Regions from separate parts of the Nocardia sp. JCM 38205 genome, predicted to be linked through region 3. Evidence: riboswitches for the same ligand, from Rfam matches in the RefSeq annotation. Region 3 holds a riboswitch; each other region holds the start of a gene.
The links. Region 3 has a riboswitch for cobalamin ahead of metE (5-methyltetrahydropteroyltriglutamate--homocysteine S-methyltransferase). Riboswitches for the same ligand answer to the same signal wherever they lie in the genome.
Positions count from the first base shown of each region.

Region 1 (5,764 bases), on a different contig from region 3:
GCACCGCGGCGGCCTTGGCCGGATCACGCACCACCTCGCGGCGCGCGTACAGATAGGTGAGCCCCGGGTAGGTGCCCTCGGTTTCCTCGGCCGGGATCAGCGAGGTGCCCGGAGTGCGCAGGAACCGGGTGGTGTTGGGTTCATTGAGCGGCGCGAGATCGACCTGGCCGGTGCGTACCGCGTCCAGGAATTCGGCGAGCTGGATGCGCACCAACTCCACGTCGGAGGTCTGCAGCCCGGCCTTGTCCAGCAAACGCAGCACCGCCGCCTGCTGTGAGGTGCCCTCGGCGTAGGCGATCTTCTTCCCCTTGATCTCCGCGGCCGTGCGCACCGAGACACCGGGCGCCACCGCGAATCGCAAAGCGCTGGGATCGATCTGCGCCGCCGCGACGATCGGCACGTCCTGTTTCGCGGCGAGGGCGTGGATGGGCGGGACATCGCCGACCCAGGCGGCGTCGGCGGCCCCGGCGCGGAACGATTCCAGGATGGCCGGCCCGCCGACGAAGTTGGCGAACTCGACCTCGAACGGCAGCTTGTCCAACTCGCCCGAGAGCAGCAGTTGATGGCGCAGCAGTTCGGATTGGTCGGCGAGGACGAGCTTGGTGCCCGGCGGCACCTCGGTGGGCAGCGGCCCGTCGACGACAGACCCCGCCTCCGTCGTGTCGGAGGCACATCCGGTCAGCGCGAACGTCGCGAACGATACCGCGGCGAGCAGGAGGGCGGCGGTGCGGCCGCGCGGGCCGGTGCGGGAGATACGAGGTCGAGCCATGCCGGAATTCAACAATCCGGGCCCGCCGCCGAACACCGTTAACGGCACCGTGATCCGAACTCGGGCTCACCGTCCGGCGTCGACGCGGTCGGCGCTCTGCTGTTCGAACCGTTCCACGAACGGCTGCACCTGCTGGGCGAGCACGGTGTTGTACTCGTGCGGGCGCTGCCGTGGATTGGCGTGGCCGGTGCCGTGCGGCAGCACCACCAGCAGCGCGCCGTCCACGCCGCCGACCTCGTCGATGAGCACCTGATGGGTGCGTTCGACGTCGACCACGTCGTCGCGGTGGGCGTCGTGCGGGCGGATGAACACGATCGCCGGCCGCGGCTTGCCGTCGGCGGGCTCGGACAGCGCGCGCAGGTTGTCGGCCGAACCACCGGCCACGATGGCCAGGAATTGGGATTCGATCAGGCCGTTGCTGGCGGCGTCGGGGTTGAAGATCTTGTCGCGCAGCACTTCGGCCACCACATCACCCAACTCGGCGACGCGGATACCGGGGACGCCCTCGCGGTCGACGAAACGTTCCCGGCGCGCATAGGTTTCGACGGTCAGGCGCAGCGTGCGGCTCTCCCTGGCACCGGGCAGCCAGCCCATCCAGCGCACCATGTCCTGGCCGCGGCCGCGTTTGTCGGGTCGTACCGCGTCGAGGTCGAGCGGGGTGCAGTCGAGCAGCACCGCGACCAGGCGCAGCTCGCTGCCGGTGTGGATGTGCTGGCCCACCTCGAGCGCGATCACCCCACCCATGCTGTGGCCGGTGAGCACGATATTGCGGATCCCGGACATCACCGCGGCCCGGATGATCAGATCGGCGATCACCTTGGTGTCGATACCGCGATTGTCGTAGCGGATCGCCCACACCACGCCCATCGTGGCCAGTGCGGGCAGCGCCTCGGCGGTGTCGGAGGCGTTGAGACCGCCCAGACCGACCATGTCGACGACGGCGGTATCCCAGTCCCCCGGATCGGCGGGCGCGGAGATCGGCAGCAGCGACGGCTCGGTGCCCGCCAGCCGCGCCCGCTCCGGCGCGACGTCGTGTACCCAGTACTGGACCATGCCGATCAGCACGATCAGTACCAGCGCACCGACCCGCGACAACACCAACCGGGTGCGGCGCAACGTCGTCCAGTTGTGCCCGAGCCGGGTCTCGGCCAATCGGGCCCGCCGTCGCGCGTCGGCCCAGTCGGTGACAGTGGACGGGTGTCGATCGTCCAGCGGCGACATATTTTCACTGTAGGCACGGCGCGCGAACCTCTGCCATCGCCGCGACCCGGCGCCACGGCGAACCGGACCGATCGGTAGAGTTCGGCCTCACCCTCGGTGGGTGCGGGAATCCGGTGCAAATCCGGGACGGTCGCGCCACTGTGAGCGCCCACTGCGGGCGCGAGTCAGACCTCCCCCACCGGACGAACTCTGGAGAGGCCGCGACTTGCCTGTGGAGCGCTGTTCATCGATGGTGCGTGCGCGATGACTCGTGTCAGCACCGCTGTCGTCGTCCCGTTGCTGCTGGCCGCGCTGGCCGCGGTCATGGTGCTGGCCACCGGATTCGGCGCGGAATCGCTTCCGGTATCGGGCGTGGTCGAGGTCCTGACCCACCGCCTGAGCGGCCGGATTCCGCCGGATCCCGGCCTGGACACCATCGTCTGGCAGTTGCGGGTGCCGCGCACCGTGCTGGCCGCGATCGTCGGTGCCGGGCTGGCGCTGGCCGGTGCGGCCATGCAGACGCTGGTACGCAACCCCTTGGCCGACCCGTTTCTGCTCGGCGTGTCCTCCGGCGCCGGGGTCGGTGCCGCGGCGGTGATCACCTCGGGTGTGTTCGCGGGGGCGGGGATCTGGGCATTGTCCGGTGGCGCGCTGATGGGCGCGTTCGCGGCGGCGGCGCTGGTGTTCATGATCGCGGTGACCCAGGGCGGGCTGACCCCGCTGCGGCTGGTGTTGACCGGCACCGTGCTGGCCTCGGCATTCTCGGCGCTCACCAGCTATCTGATCTTTCGCAGCACCGATCCGGCGGCCGCGCAGTCGGTGCTGTTCTGGCTGCTGGGCAGCCTGGCGGGGGCGGACTGGACCAAGATCGCGGTGCCGCTGGCGGTGGTCGCGGCCTCCGCGGTGGCGCTGATCGCGGCGTCGGGCTGGCTGGACGCGCTGCATCTGGGCGCCGATTCCGCCGGTTCCCTCGGGGTTCCGGTGCGTGAGCTGCGGATCGCGCTGTTCGTGCTGCTCGCGGTGCTGGTGGGTGTGCTGGTGGCGGTGTCGGGCGGGATCGGCTTCGTCGGCCTGGTGGTGCCGCACGCGGCGCGCCTGGTGGTCGGGCCACGCCATCGCACGCTGCTGCCCGCCTGCGCGCTGCTGGGCGCGCTGTTCCTGGTGATCGCCGATGCCGCGACCCGAGTCCTGGTGCGCCCCACCGAGATACCGGTCGGGGTGTTGACCGGGCTGATCGGCGCGCCGGCGTTCCTGATCCTGATGGGCCGGCGTCATTACCGGTTCGGTGCGTCGTGAGCAGCGCGTTCACCGCGGCCGAGGCCGGCGACCGGAGCGGCGGCGAGACCGCTGGACGGCCGCAGCCTTCGATGACCGCGAGCGCCCCCACCGGCGGGGCGGTCGTCGCCGTGCACGATCTGGCCTGCGGGGCCGGGCGGCGCGAGGTCCTGACCGGCGTCGGCTTCGAGGTCCGTGCCGGCGAGATGATCGGCATCGTCGGGCCGAACGGCGCGGGCAAGACCACGCTGCTGCGCACGCTCGCCGGGCTCACGAAGCCGCGGCGTGGGCGGGTGCTGGTGGGCCCGGACGACCTGCACGCCCTCTCGCCCCGCCGCCGCGCGCGCACTGTCGCCCTAGTGGCGCAGGACGAACGCCCGCCCGATGATCTGCTGGCCTGCGAGGTGGTCGCGCTCGGCCTGACGCCGTATCTGCCGCCGTGGGGTGCGGGTTCGGCGCGCGAACGCACGGTCGTCGACGACGCGCTGGCCGCGGTCGATCTCGCGGGATTCGGCGACCGCCCGGTGCATCGGCTCTCCGGTGGCGAACGTCAGCGTGTGTTGCTGGCGCGCGCACTCGTGCAGGACACTCCGGTGCTGCTGCTGGACGAGCCCACCAATCATCTCGACATCACTCACCGGCTCGAGCTGCTCGCCCACGCCAGGCGCCTGGGCCGCACCGTGATCGCCGCGCTGCACGACCTGACGCTGGCCGATCGCTACTGCGACCGGGTGCTGGTGGTGCACGAGGGGCGGGCCCAGCCGCTGGAGCCACCCGAGATCGCGCTGCACGCCGACGTCATCGACGCCGTGTTCGGGGTGCGGGCCACCCGCGTGCCGCATCCCGAGACGGGCGAGAACCATCTGTTGATCACTCCGCGAGAGGCGGCGCCATGAAACACCCGATCCGAATGCTCTGCGCGGCGGCGCTGGCGGTGACGCTGGCCGCCTGCGGCAACCCCCAGGCGGCCACCGGCGATCTGACCGTGCGCAATTGCGGTGTGGAGTCGAGCTTTCCGGCTCCCGCGCAGCGCATGTTCGTCAACGACAGCAATATGGTCTCGATGGTGCTGGCGCTCGGCGCGCAGGATCAGGTAGCCGCGGTGTCGAGCATGCAGCAGGACATCACCGTGCTGCGCGAGCACTACGGCGACGCCGTGGACCGGCTCCGTTCCGTGGCCGACGAATCCCCCTCGCGGGAAACGGTTCTCGCGCAGGGACCGGACGTCGTCGTCGCCGGCTGGAATTACGGCTACGACGAATCCAAGAATCTCACCCCCGACTCGCTGCGGGCGGCGGGCATCGCCGCCTACATCCTCACCGAGAGCTGCCGCCAGCGCGCCGGTGAACGCCCGCGCGGCGTGGTCGAACCGTGGACGGCGCTGCGCGAAGACCTCACCAATCTCGGCGCCATCACCGGCCGCACCGAACGCGCCGCCGCGCTCGTCGATGATCTCGATCGCCGCCTCGCCGCGCTCGCGGCCGCGCCGAAACCCGCACGCACCCCGCAGATCTTCCTGTTCGACAGCGGCAGCGACACCATTTTCTCCAGCGGCAGTTTCGGTGCGCCGCAGGCGATCCTGGACGCGGCCGGTGGGCGCAATGTGCTCTCCGATGTCCCCGACACCTGGACCGCGGTGTCCTGGGAGCGGCTGGCCGGCGCCGACCCGGACGCCATCATGTTCGTCGACTATCCGATGCAGAGCTACGCGCAGAAGGTCGAGATGCTGCGCGCCAAACCCGGCATCAACCAACTGCGCGCCGTGACCGAGGGCCGCTTCCTGAACCTGCCGTATGCGATGTGGACGAGTGGGCCGCTCAATATCGACGCGGCCGAACAGATTCGCAAGCACCTCGAGCAGTGGGGGCTGGTGCCGCCCTCGGACATCGCGCCGCGATCCGACGACGCGATTCGCTGACCCCGGTGCCCGGCACGTTCCAGCACCGCTGGATCGGCGCGGGCCGAACGTGACACTCACCACATCGACACAGATAGAGCGGCGTTTCCGGCGAATATCACACCGATCGTGTCGGACCCCGGGTCTAGCGTCGGCTCCGTGACGCATACGTCGCACGGCCACCATCATGACGTCCCACCCAGCAGGCGTGACGTTAGACACAAACGCGCGATATTCGCTTGTACGCGACTATTGCGTGCGCATTATGATCGCGCGGTGACGAGTGAATTGGGAATCAGCGAGACGCTGGAGCGTTTCCTGACGGGCCTGTTCAGCGCGAGCCGCTCCGGGGGTGCCGATCGTTTGGTCGACCTGGATCTGTCGCTCTCGCAGGCACGCACCCTGTTCGTCCTCGGCCACGACGATCGTCAGCAGCTGCCCATCCACACCATTGCCGAACGACTCTCGTTGTCGGTGACCGCGGCGGGGCGCAATGTGGATCGGCTCGTTCGTCTCGGGTTGCTGACCAGGGACGAAAGCCCAGAGGACCGGCGGGTCAAACTGGTCGGCCTCAGCGAACATGGCCGCGAGGTCATCCGCGATCAGATGATGTGCCATCGCGA
Region 1 is NZ_JBYHFL010000005.1:189,386-195,149, forward strand. It holds gene AC4HOU_RS19790 (ABC transporter substrate-binding protein) at 1-769, opposite strand, end outside; gene AC4HOU_RS19795 (alpha/beta fold hydrolase) at 836-1,990, opposite strand; cobalamin riboswitch at 2,056-2,182, shown strand; gene AC4HOU_RS19800 (FecCD family ABC transporter permease) at 2,234-3,265, shown strand; gene AC4HOU_RS19805 (ABC transporter ATP-binding protein) at 3,262-4,140, shown strand; gene AC4HOU_RS19810 (ABC transporter substrate-binding protein) at 4,137-5,162, shown strand; gene AC4HOU_RS19815 (MarR family winged helix-turn-helix transcriptional regulator) at 5,418-5,764, shown strand, end outside.
Region 1: it holds a riboswitch for cobalamin, as region 3 does, so the genes downstream of both, AC4HOU_RS19800 (FecCD family ABC transporter permease) here and metE (5-methyltetrahydropteroyltriglutamate--homocysteine S-methyltransferase) in region 3, are expected to answer to the same signal.

Region 2 (5,764 bases), on a different contig from region 3:
AAGCCTGCGATCGGCATCGCGCCGCGTGGCCCGCCGTCCTCGAGCAGCTGGACAAACGAACTTCCGCCGCGGTCTGAGCGGTGCGGGTAGGTTCGAGCGGAGAACCTACCGACAAACCGATCGTGGAAAGGACTGTGATGCCCACACGTACCGCGCGCACCGCATGGACCGGCGGCCTGCAGGACGGCACTGGACAGGTCGAGCTGGCCAGCTCGGGCGCAGGCAAGTACGACGTGTCGTTCCCGAAGCGGGCCGCCGACAACGCCGAGGGCACCACAAGCCCGGAGGAACTGATCGCGGCCGCGCATTCGTCCTGCTACGCGATGGCGTTGTCGGCCGAGATCGGCAATGCCGGCGCCACCCCGCGCAGCCTCGACGTCACCGCCGACGTCACCCTCGGGCCGGATCCGGCGGGCGGCTTCCGCATCAGCGGAGTCAAGATCACCGTCCGCGGCCGCGTCGACGGTCTCGACGAGGCCGGCTTCCGCACCGCCGCCGAAGCCGCCAAGGCCGGTTGCCCGGTCAGCAAGGCCCTCGCCGGGGTCGACAACATCACCCTGGACGCCGCACTGGAGTCGTGAGTCGGCACCGCCCGGGTCCATTCCGCAACGGAAAGCCCGGGCGGCCATCGGCGCGAAGGCCGCACCGCCCGAATCGGGAAGCCCGGAACCTCCGGCGAAAAGGCAGTGCCGGTCACGGATACCGACACTGCCCTGTGTGCTTCTCGATGCGGGATCAGCCCGCGGCGGTAGCCGCCTCTCGCACCGGGGCATCGGTGCGGCCGGCGAACTCGGTGAGCATGGCGTAGCCGAGGCCGAGGCAGGCCCACAGCGTCGTCGAGACCGCGAGTGAGGAGATCCGGAACTCCCACAGCAGGCTCGCCGGGAAGTCGGCGCCCACCTCGTTCACGCCCGGCAGAACGATGTAGCCGATGGTGGTGAGCAGCACGAAGGCGGCCACACCCGCGGTGAGCCGGAGGGTATCCGGGCGGCCGGCCAGCAGCTTCCAGACGTATACGCCCGCCCCGACGGCGGCCAGGCCGAGCAGCACCGCCGCCAGCCACAGCAGCGTCCGGTCGTTGATCGTCTCCGGATCGCCGACCGCAGGCGGGTTGGCCGGGTACTTGAAGAACGGCACGGCGATGATCGCGGCCCAGCCGCCGATGCCGAGCCCGAGGGCCAGCTTCGGCCCCGACAGCGCGGTGTAGCGCCGCGCGACGTGGGCGACGGCACCGAAGATCGCACCGAACGCCATCCCGGCCAGCCCGAGCGCGAGGAACTGGCCCGCCTTCTGGCCGCTACGGCTGACCAGCGGTTCTTCCTCGTCGCCATGGGAGTGACCGGCGGAGGGCTGTTCGCCGTGCGAATGTCCGCCGGATTCGGCGGCCGCGCCGGCTTCCTCGATGGCGATGGCCGCCTCCACCTTGGGCTCGCCGACGAAATAGCCGACGGTGCCCGCCAGCAGGCCGGCGATCAGGCCGGCCAGCAGACCACGAAGCAAGAGGGTGCGCAGAGTTCCGATCAGTGGCACGGAAGACCCAGCAGGTGGCGTCCGTCGTGCATCAGCTCATGCATGAACATCCCGCTGCGCGAGATGGCGCCCTGATCGAATCCGACCAGGTAGAGGGTGAGCAGAGCGAGCAGAACGACACCGACCGTGATGAGCACGGTGGCCAGGGAATCGGTGACCCGGGCGGATACGCCAGGGGTGTGCACGAAGGCCATTGCAGTCCTCCTTGGGATAAACGCGTCCCGTCGAAGTGGTCGCGAAGGTGCCGGTGTCTGGCTTTCCGGCACCGAACCCGGTGGCTGGAACACAGTGGCGCGACCGCTCCGGATTTGCACCGGATTCCCGCGTCACCTACGCGTTTGTCCCTCGAACTGTGACACCCCGCGGCGGCCGTCGTCAATATCGGATGGCGACGGCTGCCGTGGCGAATGGGGCGTCAGCTCGCGGAGGCGGCCTTGCCCGCGACGTCGAGCACGACCTCGAATTCGAGCAGCGAGGCACCGGTGGCGACCGGCTTCTGCTGCTGGCCCGCATGCGCCTCGCGGGCCGGGCCGTCGCGCCAGGCGGCGAAGGATTCTTCCGAATCCCATTGCGTCACCACGAAGTACCGGTTCTCGCCCGCGGTCGGACGCAGCAGCTGGAAACCGAGGAAGCCGGGCGAGTTCTCCACCGCGTGTGCCCGGTGGGCGAACCGCTTCTCCAGCTCGGGGCCCGCGCCCTCGGGAACCTCGATCGCATTGATCTTCACAACAGACATGCCACGATTGTGCCCCCTTGCCCCGCGACCGCGGCCGGGTGCGACCGGTATCACCGATGGGTGCGGCACAATCGCGGACGTGTTGTACGACGAAGGCGGGACGGGCACGCCGCTGCTGCTGTTGCACGGCCTGATGGGCAGCGCCCGCACCTGGCGCGATCACCTGGACTGGCTGCGCGGCTTCGGCCACGTCTACACCTTCGATGCCGCCGGGCACGGCAGGCCGGCCCCCGCCGAACTGAGCACCGAGGCGTTCGTCGCCGATCTGGCCGCCGCGACCGCGCCCATCGCCGAGCCGATGGTGGTGATCGGGCACTCGATGGGCGGGCTGCACGCCTGGATGTTCGCCGCGCAGTTCCCCGAACGGGTGAAAGCGCTGGTGGTCGAGGATATGGCCCCGGATTTCACCGGCCGAACGGCCGCGCACTGGGCGGCCATGATCGAGGCCTGGCCGCAGCCGTTCCCGGACGAGCGGGCGGTGCTCGACTTCTTCGGCCCCGTCGCCGGACGCTACTTCCTCGCCTCCTTCGACCACGGCCCCGACGGCTACCGGCTGCACGGTTCGGTCTCCACCTTCCGCGACATCTCCGAGGAATGGGGCACGCGCGATTTCTGGGCCCAGTGGCGCACGATCCGCGTGCCCGCCCTGCTGATCGAGGGCGAACACACCATCACCCCGCCCGGCCAGATGCGCGCCATGGCGGAGGTCCATCCGGGGGCCGAATACGTGCTGGTCCCCGACGCGGGCCACCTGGTGCACGACGATCAGCCCGAGCGTTATCGGGCGGAGGTGACCCGGTTCCTCGGCGGGGTGCTCGGGACCGAGGAATCGAACGGTGCCGTCGACTGCTCCGCGAGGACTCGGACTGCCGAGAATGGTCGCGTCGACGATGCGCACAATGCGGGCGAACGGGCGGTCGGCCCAGGGAATTCGAGAGCGGCGACCGATACCGAGACGTGCTGAGCGTCAACTCGGACCGGGCTCCACTCGGCCGGCTCGGCCCCGGTTCGTATCGGCGAGCTCGAGCCCGGCTCCGGGTGCGTCGGCCGGCCCCGGTTCTCGGGTTCGTGCGCGAACTCAGCTCCCGGGCTCGCGGTGCCCGGCCTCGCCCGCCAGCGCGAACAGCCCGTCGGCGGTCTGCTCGATCAGCCCGTCCACCAGCAGCGAATCCAGGGCACGGTCACGCTGGCCCGGGTCCCGGGTCCATGCCATGTCGAGCCGCACCCGTTCCACCGGCCCGGCCGCATCACGCAGCACGTCCATGAGCCGGCCGCGGGCCTGCCGGTCGGTGCCCTCGTACTTCTGCGTGCGCCGCACCACCTGCGAAGCGGGCCTGCCCGCCTCGTTCCACGCGCACCGCGGCAGCGGGCAGTTGTCGCAGCCGGGGGAGCGGGCGGTGCAGATCAGCGCGCCCAGTTCCATCAGAGCGGCGGAGAAGGTCGCGGCCCTCGGCACCGACGCGGGCAGCAGCGCCTCGGTCTCGCGCAGATCCCTCGCCGAAGGATTACCCGCATCGGCGCGCCCGTGTACCGCGCGGGCAACGACCCGGCGAACATTGGTGTCCACCACCGGAACTCGCTGCCCATAGGCGAAACACGCGACGGCGCGGGCGGTGTAATCGCCGATGCCGGGCAGGCCGAGCAGCACCTCGACGTCCTCGGGCACCCGATCACCGTGCTCGCTCGCCAGCACCCGCGCGCATTCGTGCAGCCGCAGCGCACGGCGCGGATAGCCGAGCTTGCCCCAGGCCCGCAGCACCTCCGCCTGCGAGGACGCCGCCATGGCCGAGGGCACCGGCCAGCGCGCCACCCATTCCCGCCAGATCGGCTCGACTCGCGCCACCGGCGTCTGCTGGAGCATGATCTCGCTCATCAGGATCTGCCAGGCACTCGCGCCCGGCCGGCGCCAGGGCAGATCGCGCGCGGTGGCCCGGTACCAGTCCAGTAGGGCGTCCGGGTCCACCGTCGCTGTCTCGGGCGTCGTCCTCACCTGCTGCTCACCGCGTTCGTTCGGGCCTGGCCAGACGGTGTTAGCGGCCCCGTAACGGGAACCGACTCGTCGGTAACACACGATCTGTGCAAAATGGACACATGCCTCAGTCGAACCCGATCAGCGCCTGGAAATCCCTTCGCGACGGCAACGACCGTTTCGTCAACGGCACGTTGTTGCATCCTAATCAGGGCGCCGCGGATCGAGCCAAGCTCGTCGGCGGTCAGCATCCGACCGCCATCCTCTTCGGTTGCGGTGATTCCCGCGTGGCCGCCGAGCTCATCTTCGACCAGGGCCTCGGCGACATGTTCGTGGTGCGCACGGCAGGCCACGTCGTCGACTCGTCGGTGCTCGGCTCCATCGAATACGGCGTGCAGATCCTCAACGTGCCGCTGATCGTGGTGTTCGGCCACGACAGCTGCGGCGCGGTGAAGGCCACCCTCGACGCCCTCGACGGCGGCGAGGTCCCCGGCGGGTTCATCCGGAGTCTGGTCGAGCGCGTCACCCCGTCGGTGCTGCTCGGCCGCCGCGAAGGACTGTCCACCGTCGACGAGTTCGAAGCGCGCCACGTCCAGGAGACCGCCGAACTGCTGCGTCAGCGTTCGTCGATCATCGCCGACCGGGTCGCCAGCGGGCAGCTCGCGATCGCGTGCGTCACCTACACCCTGGCCGACGGCAGGGCCAAGCTGCACAGCTCGCTCGGTGACATCGGCGAGGTCGCCTGAGCCGCGAACGCTCACATACGCCCAGCTCTCGGCGGGTGCGCGGGGCGTCGTCGACACGGTTGACGGCCCGACACGCCGTGCCCCTGAGTTGCTGTGCCGAGCGGTGCGCTTACCGTTGACTCGTGCTGGAACCGAATGGACCGCTGCCTCCGGAGATCTATTGGCGGCGACGTGTTTTTGCCATCGGCGTACTGGTCGTCGCGCTCGTGCTGGTGATCTGGCTGGTGGTCGCGGTATCGCGGGGCGGGGATTCGCCCGGCGATACCCAGACGGCGGCGACGTCGTCGACCGAGACGAACAAGCCGGCGGGGCAGGCTTCGACGAAGAAGGAAGCCGCGGCCGAATCGTCCACGCCGTCCGGCTCCGGCACCCCGAGCAGCGGCGCGCCGGTAGCGGCCGGTCAATGCTCGGATCAGTCGCTCGCGGTGAAGGTGACGGTCGCCCAGCCCACCTATCGGGTGGGTGAGCAGCCGGTCTTCGGCATCGTCATCACCAATATCTCCGCCGATCCCTGCACCCGCGATACGGGTTCGGGCCTCCAGCAGGTCTCCGTGCACACCCTCGACGGCCAGCGGCGGCTGTGGGCAAGCACCGATTGCTATCCGGACGGCGAGCCCGATGTCCGCACCTTGCAGCCGGGCGAGCAGGCCGCCTTCACCGTCACCTGGACCGGCGCGACCTCGCAGCCGGAATGCGCGGGGGAGCGGGTGCAGGTTCCTGCGGGCGCGTACACCGTGGTGGCGCAGCTGGGCGCGATCCGCAGTGCGCCGGAGCCGTTCAACA
Region 2 is NZ_JBYHFL010000003.1:249,055-254,818, forward strand. It holds gene AC4HOU_RS12875 (SRPBCC family protein) at 1-77, shown strand, start outside; gene AC4HOU_RS12880 (OsmC family peroxiredoxin) at 138-581, shown strand; gene AC4HOU_RS12885 (CbtA family protein) at 736-1,530, opposite strand; gene AC4HOU_RS12890 (CbtB domain-containing protein) at 1,521-1,724, opposite strand; cobalamin riboswitch at 1,756-1,908, opposite strand; gene AC4HOU_RS12895 (antibiotic biosynthesis monooxygenase family protein) at 1,946-2,266, opposite strand; gene AC4HOU_RS12900 (alpha/beta fold hydrolase) at 2,346-3,230, shown strand; gene AC4HOU_RS12905 (HhH-GPD family protein) at 3,345-4,256, opposite strand; gene AC4HOU_RS12910 (carbonic anhydrase) at 4,358-4,981, shown strand; gene AC4HOU_RS12915 (DUF4232 domain-containing protein) at 5,104-5,764, shown strand, end outside.
Region 2: it holds a riboswitch for cobalamin, as region 3 does, so the genes downstream of both, AC4HOU_RS12890 (CbtB domain-containing protein) here and metE (5-methyltetrahydropteroyltriglutamate--homocysteine S-methyltransferase) in region 3, are expected to answer to the same signal.

Region 3 (5,764 bases):
CTTGGTGCCGCGGTCGGCGGACCGGCGCAGGTCGAGCAGCTGCGGCCGTTCGTCGATGAACGACGTGGTGACCTTGCCCGCCCGGAAATCCGGGTCGTCGAGCACGGCCAGCAGGAACGGAATGTTGGTCGTGACGCCGCGGATGCGGAACTCGGCCAGCGCACGCCGGGACCGCGCGACCGCGGTGGAGAAATCGCGGCCCCGACAGGTCAGCTTGACCAACATGGAGTCGAAGTAGGCGCCGATCTCGGCGCCTAGGTTGGCGCCGCCGTCCAGCCGGATGCCCGCGCCGCCCGGGGTGCGGTAGGCGGTGATGCGGCCGGTGTCGGGGCGGAAGCCGTTGGCCGGATCCTCGGTGGTGATCCGGCACTGCATGGCCGCGCCGCGAATGGCGACGGTGTCCTGGCTCAGACCCAGATCGGCGAGCGATTCACCGGCGGCGATGCGCAGCTGCGACTGCACCAGATCCACATCGGTGATCTCCTCGGTCACCGTGTGCTCGACCTGGATGCGCGGGTTCATCTCGATGAAGACGTGGTTGCCACGCTCGTCGAGCAGGAACTCCACGGTGCCAGCGCAGCTGTAGCCGATCTCGCGGGCGAAGGCCACCGCATCGGCGCAGATGCGTTCGCGCAGTTCGGGATCGAGGTTCGGCGCGGGGGCGAGCTCGATCACCTTCTGGTGCCTCCGCTGTACCGAACAGTCGCGTTCGAACAGGTGCATGACATTGCCCTGCGTGTCGGCCAGGATCTGCACCTCGATATGGCGCGGATTCACCACCGCCTGTTCGAGGAAGACGGTCGGGTCACCGAAGGCCGATTCGGCTTCGCGGGAGGCGGCTTCGATGGATTCGCGCAATTGCGCGGGCGCGGCGACCCGGCGCATACCGCGACCACCACCACCGGCGACGGCCTTGACGAAGATCGGGAATTCCATCGATTCCGCCGCGGCGAGCAGCTCTTCGACATTTGCCGACGGTTCGCTCGATTTCAGTACCGGAAGCCCGGCCGCCTTGGCCGCGGCGATCGCGCGCGCTTTGTTACCGGCGAGCTCGAGCACCTCGCTGGAGGGGCCGATGAAGGTGATGCCCTCCCGCGCGCAGGCGGCCGCGAGGTCGGGGTTCTCGGACAGGAAGCCGTACCCGGGGTAGATGGCGTCGGCCCCGGCTGTCTTGGCCGCCTCGATGATGGCGTCGATGGACAGGTATGCCCGGACCGGGTGGCCTTCCTCGCCGATCTGATAGGCCTCGTCCGCCTTCAGGCGGTGCACCGAGTTGCGGTCCTCATGCGGGAAGACGGCCACGGTCCCGATGCCGAGTTCATAGGCCGCACGGAAGGCGCGGATGGCGATTTCGCCGCGGTTGGCAACCAAGACTTTCGAGAACATTGACCTAAGGTACCCGCCCTCGCACCGTGGGCCGACAGGGAAGTCCCCTTCGCAGCAATCTTCACAACCGGTCCTTGCATGGTTGCGAAGTTGCGTTCACCCGGCCGTCATATCTCACCGCACCGCCCGGCGGAACGTGCGATGAACGCCGGGTCATAGCTACTGGTGAGTTACCTACTGGCCGGTCACCACCAGTGCAGAGTGCGGTACCGCAGGCCACCACGCAGCTGGCCCACCCCGACGCCGATCAGCAGACCACGCTCTTCGCCGGTCAGCCCACGCGAGAACGCGAGCCGGAGCAGGCGGATCAGCACCTCCGGCAGATGGATCTCCGGCAGACCGTTACCGGGGAATTCGGCATTCAGCCGGGCCAGGCCGATACCGCGCGCACGTCCCTGGCGATAGCCCGGCCGGAACCCACGGCGATAGCGATAGGCGACCAAGGCCTGGGGCAGGAACCCGGTACGGAAACCTTCCCGGTGCGCATGCCAGCCGAAGGCGAGATCCTCATTGGCCGCATAGGTGACGTCGATCCCGCCGAGTTTGCGATACACGTTCGCTCGGCACGCCATCGCGCAGCCGACGATCACCGGGGCGAACACTCCGGGCGGCTGGAATCGATCCGGTTCGGGCACCTCGGCGATGCCCCGCCGGTTGCCGGCATTGAGCGAGCGGCCTTCGACCGCACAGCTGATCAGGTCGTAGCCTTCGTCGAGGAACGCGAGCATGCGACGCATCCAGTCCGGCTGCACGCGGTCGTCGTGATCGCAGAACAGCAGCACATCACCGGTGGCGTACTCGGCGCCGACATTGCGGGCGTACGCCGCGCCGGCCCTCTCCGACGCGGCGACCCAGCGCAGGTGCAGCCGTTCCCGCAGCGGGTGCCCGGCCAGATGAGCTTCGAGGCCGAGTGCGCTGCGATTGTCCGCGACGACGACCTCGAACTCGCCGTCGTAGTCCTGTTCGGCGAGTGCCGTGAGCTGCTCGTCGAGATGCCCGCGATCGGTATCGCCGGCGATGTGCGCGGGAATGACGACCGAGGTCATCGGTGGTTTCGGTGCCTGCACGGCTCCTCCTCCTCGCCGTTGTGAAAGACAGGTGTTTAGGTTAAGTCAGGGATGGGCGGCTCACCACCGGAGCGCTGCCCCGACTATCGTGGGCACCGCAGCTGGTTCGCCGGCCGGACGACAAGGAGCCCCGAACGTCCGCCCCGGCGTCGAAGCCCGCCCCTGGCGGGTGAGAGGGAACCCGGTGGAAATCCGGGACTGTCCCGCAGCGGTGAGTGGGAACGACCGCCGTCATCAGCACTGGGCACACCGCCTGGGAAGCGACGGCCAGTAGGTCGGCCGAATCGGCCGGTGCCCGCGAGTCCGAAGACCTGCCCGTTGTGCCGGATACGCCGTATCCGGCGGCCATCGCCTCGTGGACCGGGCGCTCGCCACCTGTGTTGCCAATACCCGACCCGTCTGCCGGGTCGTCCGGGGCTCATCGGTGCCGTGCGTACCCGAATCGGCGATCGCCCGCCGCAACTCAGCACTGGAGAAACACCGTGACTGTTCTTACGCACAACCCGTTCACCGCAACGGTTCTCGGGCTTCCCCGGGTGGGGCCACGCCGGGAACTCAAGCGCGCCACCGAGTCCTATTGGGCCGGGCGCATCGACGCTGCTCGACTGCACGAGGTGGCTCGCGAGCTGCGTCGTGCCCAGTACACCGAATTACTCGATGCCGGAATGGATTCGATCCCGGTCGGCACCTTCTCCTATTACGACCAGATGCTCGACACCGCCGTGCTGCTCGGCGCGCTACCGCCGCGCGTGGCCGGTATCGAGGCCCCGCTGGACCGCTATTTCGCCGCCGCGCGCGGTACCGACGCGGTCGAACCACTGGAGATGACGAAGTGGTTCGACACGAACTATCACTACCTGGTTCCGGAGCTCGGACCGCAGACCACGTTCACCCTGCATCCGGAGACCGTGCTCGACCAGCTGGGCGAGGCGATCGAGCTCGGCGTGCCCGCGCGGCCGGTGATCATCGGGCCGGTCACCTTCCTGAAGCTGGCCAAGACGGCCGGGGCGGCCGCGCTGGAGCGCATCGACGAGCTGGTGCCGCTGTATCGCGAACTGCTGAGCCTGCTGGCCGGGGCGGGCGCGCACTGGGTGCAGATCGATGAACCGGTGCTGGTCACCGATCTGACCGAGGACGAGCTGGCCGTGGTTCGGCGGGTCTACACCGAGCTCACCGCGTCCGGTGATCGCCCGGCGATGCTGGTGGCCACCTACTTCGGCACCCCGGGCCCCGCGCTCGCGGCACTGGCGGGCACCGACGTCGAAGGCCTCGCGGTCGATCTGGTCTCCGGCACCGAAGTGGGCGAGCTGGCGGCGGTGCCCGCACTGGCGAACACGCTGCTGGTGGCCGGTGTGGTCGACGGACGCAATGTGTGGCGCACCGACCTCGATGCCGCACTGAGCACCCTCGGCACACTGCTCGGCTGCGCGAAGTCGGTGGCGGTATCGACCTCGTGCTCGCTGCTGCATGTGCCGTACTCGCTGGCGGTCGAGACCGGGCTCGACGACGCGTTGCGTTCGTGGCTGGCCTTCGGTGCGGAAAAGGTCGGCGAGGTGCGGGTGATGGCCACCGGCCTGAGCGCGGGCACCGCGACGATCGCCGATGAATTGTCCGCTGCGCGTGCGGCTTCGGCGAGCCGTGCGGCCGATCCACGGATCAGCAACGGCCAGGTGCGGGCCAGGCTGGCGGCCCTCGGTCCCGACGCGGTGCGGCGGGCGCCGGCCGAACAGCGCAGGCAGCTGCAACGCGAACGGCTCGAGCTGCCGCTGCTGCCCACCACCACCATCGGCTCGTATCCGCAGACTTCGGCGATTCGGTCGGCCCGCGCCGCGGTGCGTTCGGGCGAGATCGACCGCGCCGCCTACGAGCAGCGGATGCGCGACGAGATCGCCGACGTCATCGCCCTGCAGGAGAAGCTGGAGCTCGATGTGCTGGTGCACGGCGAGCCGGAACGCAATGACATGGTGCAGTATTTCGCCGAGCAGCTCGACGGATTCGCGGCGACAGAGCTGGGTTGGGTGCAGTCCTACGGCACCCGCTGCGTCCGTCCGCCGATCCTGTTCGGTGATGTGGTGCGTCCCGCGCCGATGACGGTCGATTGGATCACCTTCGCGCAATCGCTGACCGAGAAGCCGGTCAAGGGCATGCTGACCGGGCCGGTGACCATCTTGGCCTGGTCGTTCGTCCGTGATGATCAGCCGCTGGCGGATTCGGCCAGGCAGGTCGCGTTGGCCATCCGGGACGAGACCGTGGATCTGCAACACGCCGGCATCCGGATCATTCAGGTGGACGAGCCGGCGCTGCGGGAGTTGCTGCCGCTGCGGGCCGCCGAACAGCCCGCCTATCTGGACTGGTCGGTGCGGGCGTTCCGGTTGGCGACTTCCGGCGTCGCCGACTCCACGCAGATCCACACACATCTGTGCTATTCGGAATTCGGCGAGGTGATCGATGCGATCGCGGGCCTGGACGCCGACGTGACCTCCATCGAGGCGGCGCGTTCACGCATGGAGGTGCTCGACGATCTGAATGCCGCCGGTTTCGATCTCGGCGTGGGCCCCGGCGTCTACGACATCCACTCCCCGCGCGTACCCAGTGTCGAGGAGATCACCGCGTCGCTGCGAGCCGCGCTGAAAGCCGTGCCCGCCGAACGCCTCTGGGTCAATCCCGACTGCGGCCTGAAAACCCGCGGCACCGCCGAGGTCGAGGCTTCGCTGCGCAATATGGTCGCCGCCGCCCGCGCCGTGCGCTGATCCGCCGGACCGGGTGAACGAGCTGGGCCACGCCCCGAAAGGCGTGGCCCAGCCTCACATCGGCCACCTGCTGCCGCACGCCCTTCAGCCCTCCGTCTCCCCCGCAGCCCCCGTTTCCTTACGCCGAGCACGCTTGATCACACATCCCTGACACCGACGCCCGACCCGCAACACCGGCCGGTCCCGAGCATCCGGCGCCACCACCCCACGCCACAGCGCCCTGCACCCCTGATTCCGCTCCATGTGCCTGCCCCTCCTCACCTGTCGATTCGATCGTTTCGCCAGGTTGGACGGACCGGATGGGGATTCGGTTCCCGTCGGCGTCAACAATTTTCGACGCACCGTACGACACGCCGAAATCGTGGCGTCGACGGCAGAAATCGGACCACGTCGAGGTCGGTCGCAACGCGCGAAAACCGCGAACAACTCCGATGAGCTGTTCGCGGTTCGCCGGCGGCAGCGCGTCTCAGGCGACGACCAGTTCCCGCTGTTCGACGCCGACGTACGCCGACAGCGGGCGGATCAAGGCGTTCGACTGGGTCTGTTCGATGATGTGGGCGG
Region 3 is NZ_JBYHFL010000001.1:1,282,935-1,288,698, forward strand. It holds gene AC4HOU_RS06005 (pyruvate carboxylase) at 1-1,386, opposite strand, end outside; gene AC4HOU_RS06010 (glycosyltransferase family 2 protein) at 1,572-2,453, opposite strand; cobalamin riboswitch at 2,603-2,786, shown strand; gene metE (5-methyltetrahydropteroyltriglutamate--homocysteine S-methyltransferase) at 2,936-5,203, shown strand; gene AC4HOU_RS06020 (bifunctional 2-methylcitrate synthase/citrate synthase) at 5,670-5,764, opposite strand, start outside.